2 regions of the Cellulosimicrobium funkei genome follow, and region 1 is predicted to be linked to the other one. Evidence: predicted binding sites of a transcription regulator. Region 1 holds the regulator's gene; the other holds the start of a gene.
The links. Region 1 encodes HrcA, which represses chaperone genes, less so after heat shock. Its sites were predicted from a motif close to TTNGCACTCGNNNNNNNCGAGTGCNAA; they were not measured.
Positions count from the first base shown of each region.

Region 1 (3,402 bases):
GACGGCGCTCGGGCCCCTGCTGGGCGGGCTCATCATCGCCGCGGCGGGCCCGGAGACGGGGTGGCGGTGGGTGTTCCTCGTGAACATCCCCGTCGTCGCCGTGCTCCTGCCCTTCGCGTGGCGCCTCGTGCCCGGGCCACCGCGCACCGGCTCGGGCGCGGCGCGCGGGCCGCGCCGGCTGGACCTGGTCGGGCTGGGCCTGCTCGGCGCCGCGACCCTCGGCGTGATGATGCCGTTCGTCACGACGACGGGCCGCGGCGACGACGCGTCGCGCTGGTGGTGGCTCGTGCCGGCCGCGGCCGCCGTGGTGGCCGCCGTCGGGTGGGAGCGGCGCTACCAGCGGCGCACGGGCGAGGCCGTCCTCGACCCCCAGGTCGTGGGGCTCGGGTCCTTCCGCAACGGCGCGCTGCTCGGCCTCGCGTACTTCGCCGGGTTCACGGGCATCTTCCTCGTCGTCACGCTCTACCTCCAGGACGAGCTGGGGTACACGCCGCTCCAGGCGGGGCTCGTCGGCACGCCGTTCGCGGTCGCGTCGGGCGTGTCGGCGTGGTTCTCGGGCCGCTGGGTCGCGCGCTGGGGCCGCGAGCTCGTCGTCGGCGGCGTCGTGCTCGTGCTCGTGGGGGTGGTCGCGGCGGAGGTCGTCGTGCGCACGCTCGGGGACGACCCGGGCGCCGTCGGCCCGGCGCTCGCGGTCGCGCTGCTCGTCGCGGGCGCGGGCAGCGGCACGGTCATCGCGCCGAACCAGACGCTCACGCTGTCCGAGGTCCCGGTGAGCCGGGCCGGGGTGGCGGGCAGCATGCTGCAGCTCGGTCAGCGCATCGGGTCGGCCGTCGGGATCTCCGTGGTCCTGTCCGTCTACTACGGCGGGCTCGCGAGCGGCGACTCGGCCGCGGACGCGACCGGGCGCGCGCTCCTGGTGACGATCGGCCTCGTCGCGGTCGCGCTCGTCGTCGGCCTCCTCGACCTGCGTTCGCGACGAGCGGAGGACCGCCGGACGGGCCGCGCGGACGCGTAGGATTGGCACTCGGAGGTCGAGAGTGCCGACGCCCGCACGCCCGCCCGGGCGGCGACGGTGCGGCACGCGGGAGGTGGACGTGAGCGAGGAGCGCCGGCTCGAGGTGCTGCGGGCCATCGTCGAGGACTATGTCCTCACGCGCGAGCCCGTGGGTTCGCGCGTGCTCACCGAGCGCCACAGCCTCGGCGTCTCGCCCGCCACGATCCGCAACGACATGGCGGCTCTCGAAGACGCCGGGTACATCGCGCAGCCGCACACGTCCGCGGGCCGGATCCCGACGGACAAGGGCTACCGGCTCTTCGTGGACCGCCTCTCGGGCGTCAAGCCGCTGTCCGCGCCGGAGAAGCGCGCCATCGAGACCTTCCTGTCCGAGGGCGTGGACCTCGACGACGTCATCGCGCGCGCCGGGCGCCTTCTCGCCCAGCTCACCGGCCAGGTCGCCGTCGTGCAGTACCCGTCGCTGAGCCGGTCGGGCCTGCGCCACCTCGAGCTCGTGCCCGTCGGCGAGTCGCGCCTCCTGGTCGTCATCATCACGGACACGGGCCGCGTCGAGCAGCGCACGCTCGAGGTCGCGAGCCTGCCGGACGAGGGGACCCTCGTCGAGGTGCGCGCACGGCTCAACGCCGCGGCCGCGGGCAAGCGCCTCACGGACCTCGCGCCCGGTCTCGCCGCCGTGACCGAGAGCTTCCACCCCGACGACGCCCCGCTCGTCCGCGCGGTGGGCGACCTCGTCGCCCAGACGCTCGCGGAGGAGAGCGAGGAGCGCCTCGTCCTCGCGGGCACGGCCAACCTCGCGCGCGCGGGCATGCGGTTCGAGCACGCGCTGCGCCCCGTCCTCGAGGCGCTCGAGGAGCAGGTCGTCCTGCTCGGGCTGCTCACCGAGATGGCCGCCGAGTCGGGCGTGAGCGTCCGGATCGGTCGCGAGACCCAGCTCGAGGGCCTCGCGGAGACCTCCGTCGTGACGACCGGTTACGGTAACGACGGTGACACGGTCGCGCTCGTCGGCTCGATCGGGCCGACCCGCATGGACTACCCCGGCACCATCGCGGCGGTGCGCGCGGTCGCGCGCTACCTGTCACGGGTGCTCGGCACGTGAGCCCCGCGGTCTCCCCGCCCGCGGCGGGCCCGCTCGACGACCACCCCCGACCCCTCCCGACCGGCCGCGCGCCGGCCTCACGACCCGCACCAGCAGAGAGTGACGTGTGAGCGACTACTACGAGATCCTCGGCGTGGCCCGTGACGCCAGCCAGGACCAGATCAAGAAGGCGTACCGCAAGCTCGCGCGCGAGCTGCACCCGGACGTCGCGGGCGAGGAGGCGGGCGACCGCTTCAAGGACGTCGCGCGCGCCTACGAGGTGCTGTCCAACCCGGAGAAGCGCCAGCAGTACGACCTCGGCGTCGACCCCAGCGCCCCCGGCGGCGGGGGCGGCGGCCCCATGGGCGGCGGGTTCGGCTTCCAGGACATCTTCGAGACGTTCTTCGGCGGCGCCCAGGCGCAGCAGGGGCCGATCCCGCGTGCCCGCCGCGGCCAGGACGCGCTCGTGCGGCTCGACATCGACCTCTCCGAGGCGACGTTCGGCGCGCAGCGCGAGCTCCAGGTCGACACGGCGGTCGTGTGCGGCACGTGCGGCGGCACCTGCTGCCGTCCGGGCACCTCGCCCCGCACGTGCGAGGTGTGCCACGGCCGCGGCACGGTCCAGCGCGTCGCGCGCTCGTTCCTCGGCCAGGTCATGACGAGCGCGCCGTGCGCCGCGTGCCAGGGCTTCGGCACGGTCATCCCCGAGCCGTGCGCGGAGTGCTCGGGCGAGGGCCGCGTGCGCAGCCGCCGCAGCATCACGGTCAACGTCCCGGCGGGCGTCGACACGGGCACGCGCATCAAGCTCACCGCGCAGGGCGAGGTCGGCCCGGCCGGCGGCCCCGCGGGCGACCTGTACGTCGAGATCCGCGAGCGCAACCACGACACGTTCGTGCGCCGCGGCGACGACCTGCACTGCACCCTCCAGGTGCCCATGACGGCGGCCGCCCTCGGCACCGTGCTCGAGCTGGAGACGCTCGACGGGCTCCAGGAGATCGACCTGCGCCCCGGCACGCAGCCGAACCAGATCGTCACGCTGAAGAACCTCGGCGTCGGGCACCTGCACGGCAGCGGTCGCGGCGACCTCAACGTGCACATCGAGGTCCAGGTGCCGACGGCCCTCGACCCCGAGCAGGAGCAGCTCCTGCGCTCGCTCGCCGCGCTGCGCGGCGAGGAGCGGCCCGAGCCCCGGCTCGCCGCCGCGCACCCGGGCGTGTTCTCGCGCCTGCGCGACAAGCTCTCCGGCCGCTGAGCGGGGCGCGGGCATGAGTGCTCCGGTGTTCCTCGCCGAGACGGGGACCGACGGCGTCGC
Region 1 covers NZ_FTMI01000005.1:144,019-147,420, reverse strand. Annotated here, with positions in the region: gene BXA05_RS13890 (MFS transporter) at 1-1,015, shown strand, start outside; gene hrcA (heat-inducible transcriptional repressor HrcA) at 1,095-2,111, shown strand; gene dnaJ (molecular chaperone DnaJ) at 2,218-3,342, shown strand; gene BXA05_RS13875 (16S rRNA (uracil(1498)-N(3))-methyltransferase) at 3,356-3,402, shown strand, end outside.

Region 2 (3,402 bases), on a different contig from region 1:
CACCCGCGGCGCCCGCGGCGGGCGCGGCGTCTCCTGCTCCGGGCGGGGCCTCCGCACCGGCGCAGGCCCTCGAGTGCCCGAACTGCGGCTCGCCCGCTCCTGCCGGCGCGCTGTTCTGCGAGAACTGCGGCTACGACTTCACCACCGGCGCCCTGCCCGACCCGGTGGAGCCTGCGTCGGCGCTCTCGCTCGACCCGCCGTCACGCCCCACGCCGGCCACGCCGGCCGCACCCGCCGCTGCCCCGGCCGCACCGGAAGCGGGCCTCGCGTCGGGCGTGACGCCGCCCCCGCTCCCGGCTCCGGCCGCGTCCCCGGCGTCCGCGGCCACCCCGCCGCCGGGCGCCTCCGCACCGCTCGAGGCTCCGGCGTCGATGCCGGCCGCCGGGACGGGCACGGGCGAGCAGCCCGCCGGTGCGTCTGCGGACCCGGCCGGCCCCGCGCCGTCGGGCGCGCACCTGCCGACGCCGCCCGTGCCCGGGCCGGACCAGTGGGTCGTCGAGATCTGGATCGACCCGGACTGGTACGCGGCCCAGCAGCCCGAGGACCTCATGCCGTCGGCGGGCCTGCCGGGGCTGGTCGTGCTGCGCGAGCGCAGCGTGCTCGTGGGGCGCCCGTCGGTCTCGCGCGGCATCCACCCGCAGGTCGACTGCGGCGCGGACACCGGGGTCTCGCGACGGCACTGCCAGCTCAGCACGGACGGGCAGCGCTGGTGGGTCGAGGACCTGCAGTCCTCGAACGGCACCTACGTGAGCCCCGCGGGCGAACCGCTCCCGACGGACCCGATCCCCGCCGGCCAGCGACGCGAGCTGGCCGACGGGGACCGCGTGTACCTCGGGGCGTGGACGCGCCTCGTCGTCCGCAAGGCCCTCCCCGGCGAGGCGTGAGCCCGGCTCAGCCCTCCGACGTCTGAGGCTCGGCCTCGGCCGTGATCTGGGTCGCCGCGCCGCCCGCGCGGTGCGCGACCTCGATCCGGCGGGGCCGGGCCTCCTCGGCCACCGGGATCGTCAGCGTCAGCACGCCGTCCTCGTACGACGCCGTGATCTTGTCGAGCGCCAGGCCGCGCCCCACCGTGAGCTGGCGCGCGTACGTGCCGGACGGCCGCTCGCGGGCGAGCCACTGGACGTCCGGGTCGGTCCGCGGGCTGCGCTCGGCGCGGATGGTCAGCGTGCGGTCCTCGACGGACACGTCGATCGTGCCCGGGTCGACGCCCGGGAGGTCCATCGTCAGCACGTAGTGGTCCCCGGCGCGGAACAGGTCGAGCGGCATGCCGCCCGAGGCCGCCGAGGCGGCGGTCGCGCGGGCGCCGGACGCGAGCTGGCCGACCAGACGGTCCATCGCGTCGAAGGTGCTCGTGAAGGGGTCGGTCATCGCAGCCACACCTCTCACCTCCTCGTCGCACGGTCCCGGACGGTCCGGGACCGGTCGGTGCTCCCGCGAGGCAGGCACCCCGCGGGCGGCTACAGCTCCTGTTTTAGCACTCTCACCCCGAGAGTGCCAAGAGGTGCGACGAGCCGTGTCGCCCGGCCGGGCAGGCCGCGTTGTGCGGCTCCCACACCGACCCCGCGCCCGCGCCCCGGCGCGGTTGGAGGATCCCTCCAACGCCTTGTGCGATCCGTGCACGGCGGGCCGCGGAGGTGGTCGCGAGCGCCGTCGCCCGAGGGCCGCCGTCCCGGCCAGAGTGGACACGCCCGACCACCGACAGCAGGGAGCCCGCGATGACCGACGCCCGCACGGAGACGCCCGCCGCCACCCCGTCCGCGACGGCGCCCACCACCCCGGACGCGCCGCGCGGCGCACCGCGGGACCTGCCCGACCGTCGCCGCGGCCGGTTCGCGCTCGACGCCGGCGACGCCGCGCGGGTCGCGACGTTCGCCGCGCTCCTGGCCGCGCTCGGCCTGCCCGGCTCGATCGCGCTGTTCGGCAACGCGGTGCCCGTGACGCTCCAGACGCTCGGCGTCATGCTCGCGGGGGCGATCCTCGGCGCGTGGCGCGGCTCGCTCGCCGTCGCGACGTTCCTCGCGCTCGCCGCGGCCGGGCTCCCCGTCCTCGCGGGCGGGCGCGGCGGGCTCGGGGCGTTCGTCGGGCCGTCCGCGGGCTACCTCGTCGGGTTCCTCGCCGGCGCGGCCGTCGTCGGCCTGCTCGTCGACCGGCTCCGGCGCGTCACGTTCGCGCCCGTGCTCCTCGCGTGCGTCGTCGGCGGGATCGCGGTCGTCTACGCCGTCGGCATCCCGGTGCAGGCGCTCGTCACGGGCGTGCCGCTGCCCACGACCGCGCAGCTCTCGCTCGCGTTCCTGCCCGGCGACCTGCTCAAGGCGCTCGCCGCAGCCGCGATCACGGTGGGCGTCGTGCGGGCCTACCCCGCGGCCCGTCCGGTCGGGCGCACCAGCCGCGCCGCGGCCGACGGCCGCCCCGCCTCCTGAACACCTGCGAGAGTGTCCGCGTGCCCGTCGCCCACCAGGTCCTGACGCACGCCGCCGACCCGGCCGCGCGCGACCGTCCCGCCCTGCGCACGCCCGAGCGGTCGCGCACCTACGCCGCGCTCGCCGCGGACGTGCGCGCGGGCGCGACGCACCTGCGCGCGTCGGGCACGCGACCGGGCGACCTCGTCGCCGTGTCGCTGCCGGACCCGCTCGACCTGCTCACGGCGATGCTGGCCGTCGACCACCTGGGCGCGACGCCGCTCGTGTGCGACGCCGCGTGGCCGCGCGCCCACCGCGCCGAGGTGCTGCGCACGCTCGCGCCGCGCACGTTCGTCGAGGTGCCGCTGCCGCGCGGGACCGGCACCGCCGACGGCGCGGAGCCCGCGCCGTCGCACGTCCCCGGTCCCGACGACCTCGCGTGGGCCGGGTTCTCGTCCGGGAGCACCGGCCGCCCGCGCGCGGTCGTGCGCACGCGCGCGTCGTGGGCGGGGTCGTTCGACGCGGTCACCCGTCTCCTCGGGCTGCGACCCACCGACGCGGTCCTCGTCCCCGGCCCGCTCGCGTCGTCGCTGTACTGCTTCGCCGCCGTGCACACGCTCGCCGTCGGGGCGTGCGTCGTCCTCACGCGCACCCCGGCCGCGACGACGGCGGCGCTCGCGACGAGCGACGTCGTGCACCTCGTGCCGCAGGTCCTCGACGACGTGCTCGACGCCGTCGTTGCGGGCGCGCCCTCGCGGCTGCGGCACGCGGTCGTCGGCGGGGCGTCGCTCGCGCCCGGGGCGCGGGAGCGGGCGCGGGGCCTCGGCGTCGACGTGCTCGCGTACTACGGCGCCGTCGAGCTGTCGTTCGTCGCCTACGACCCCGACGGGTCGGGGCTGCGCGCGTTCCCCGGCGTGGACCTGGCGGTCCGCCCCCTGCCGTCGGCGAGCGTCGGCGAGGTGTGGGTGCGCTCGCCGTGGGTGTCGCGCGGCTACCTCGCGCG
Region 2 covers NZ_FTMI01000009.1:49,930-53,331, reverse strand. Annotated here, with positions in the region: gene BXA05_RS19865 (double zinc ribbon and FHA domain-containing protein) at 1-884, shown strand, start outside; gene BXA05_RS18640 (Hsp20/alpha crystallin family protein) at 892-1,377, opposite strand; gene BXA05_RS18630 (biotin transporter BioY) at 1,716-2,420, shown strand; gene BXA05_RS18625 (class I adenylate-forming enzyme family protein) at 2,441-3,402, shown strand, end outside.
Region 2: BXA05_RS18640 (Hsp20/alpha crystallin family protein) is a predicted target of HrcA. The motif match lies at 1,472-1,498, and genes of this name have one in related genera.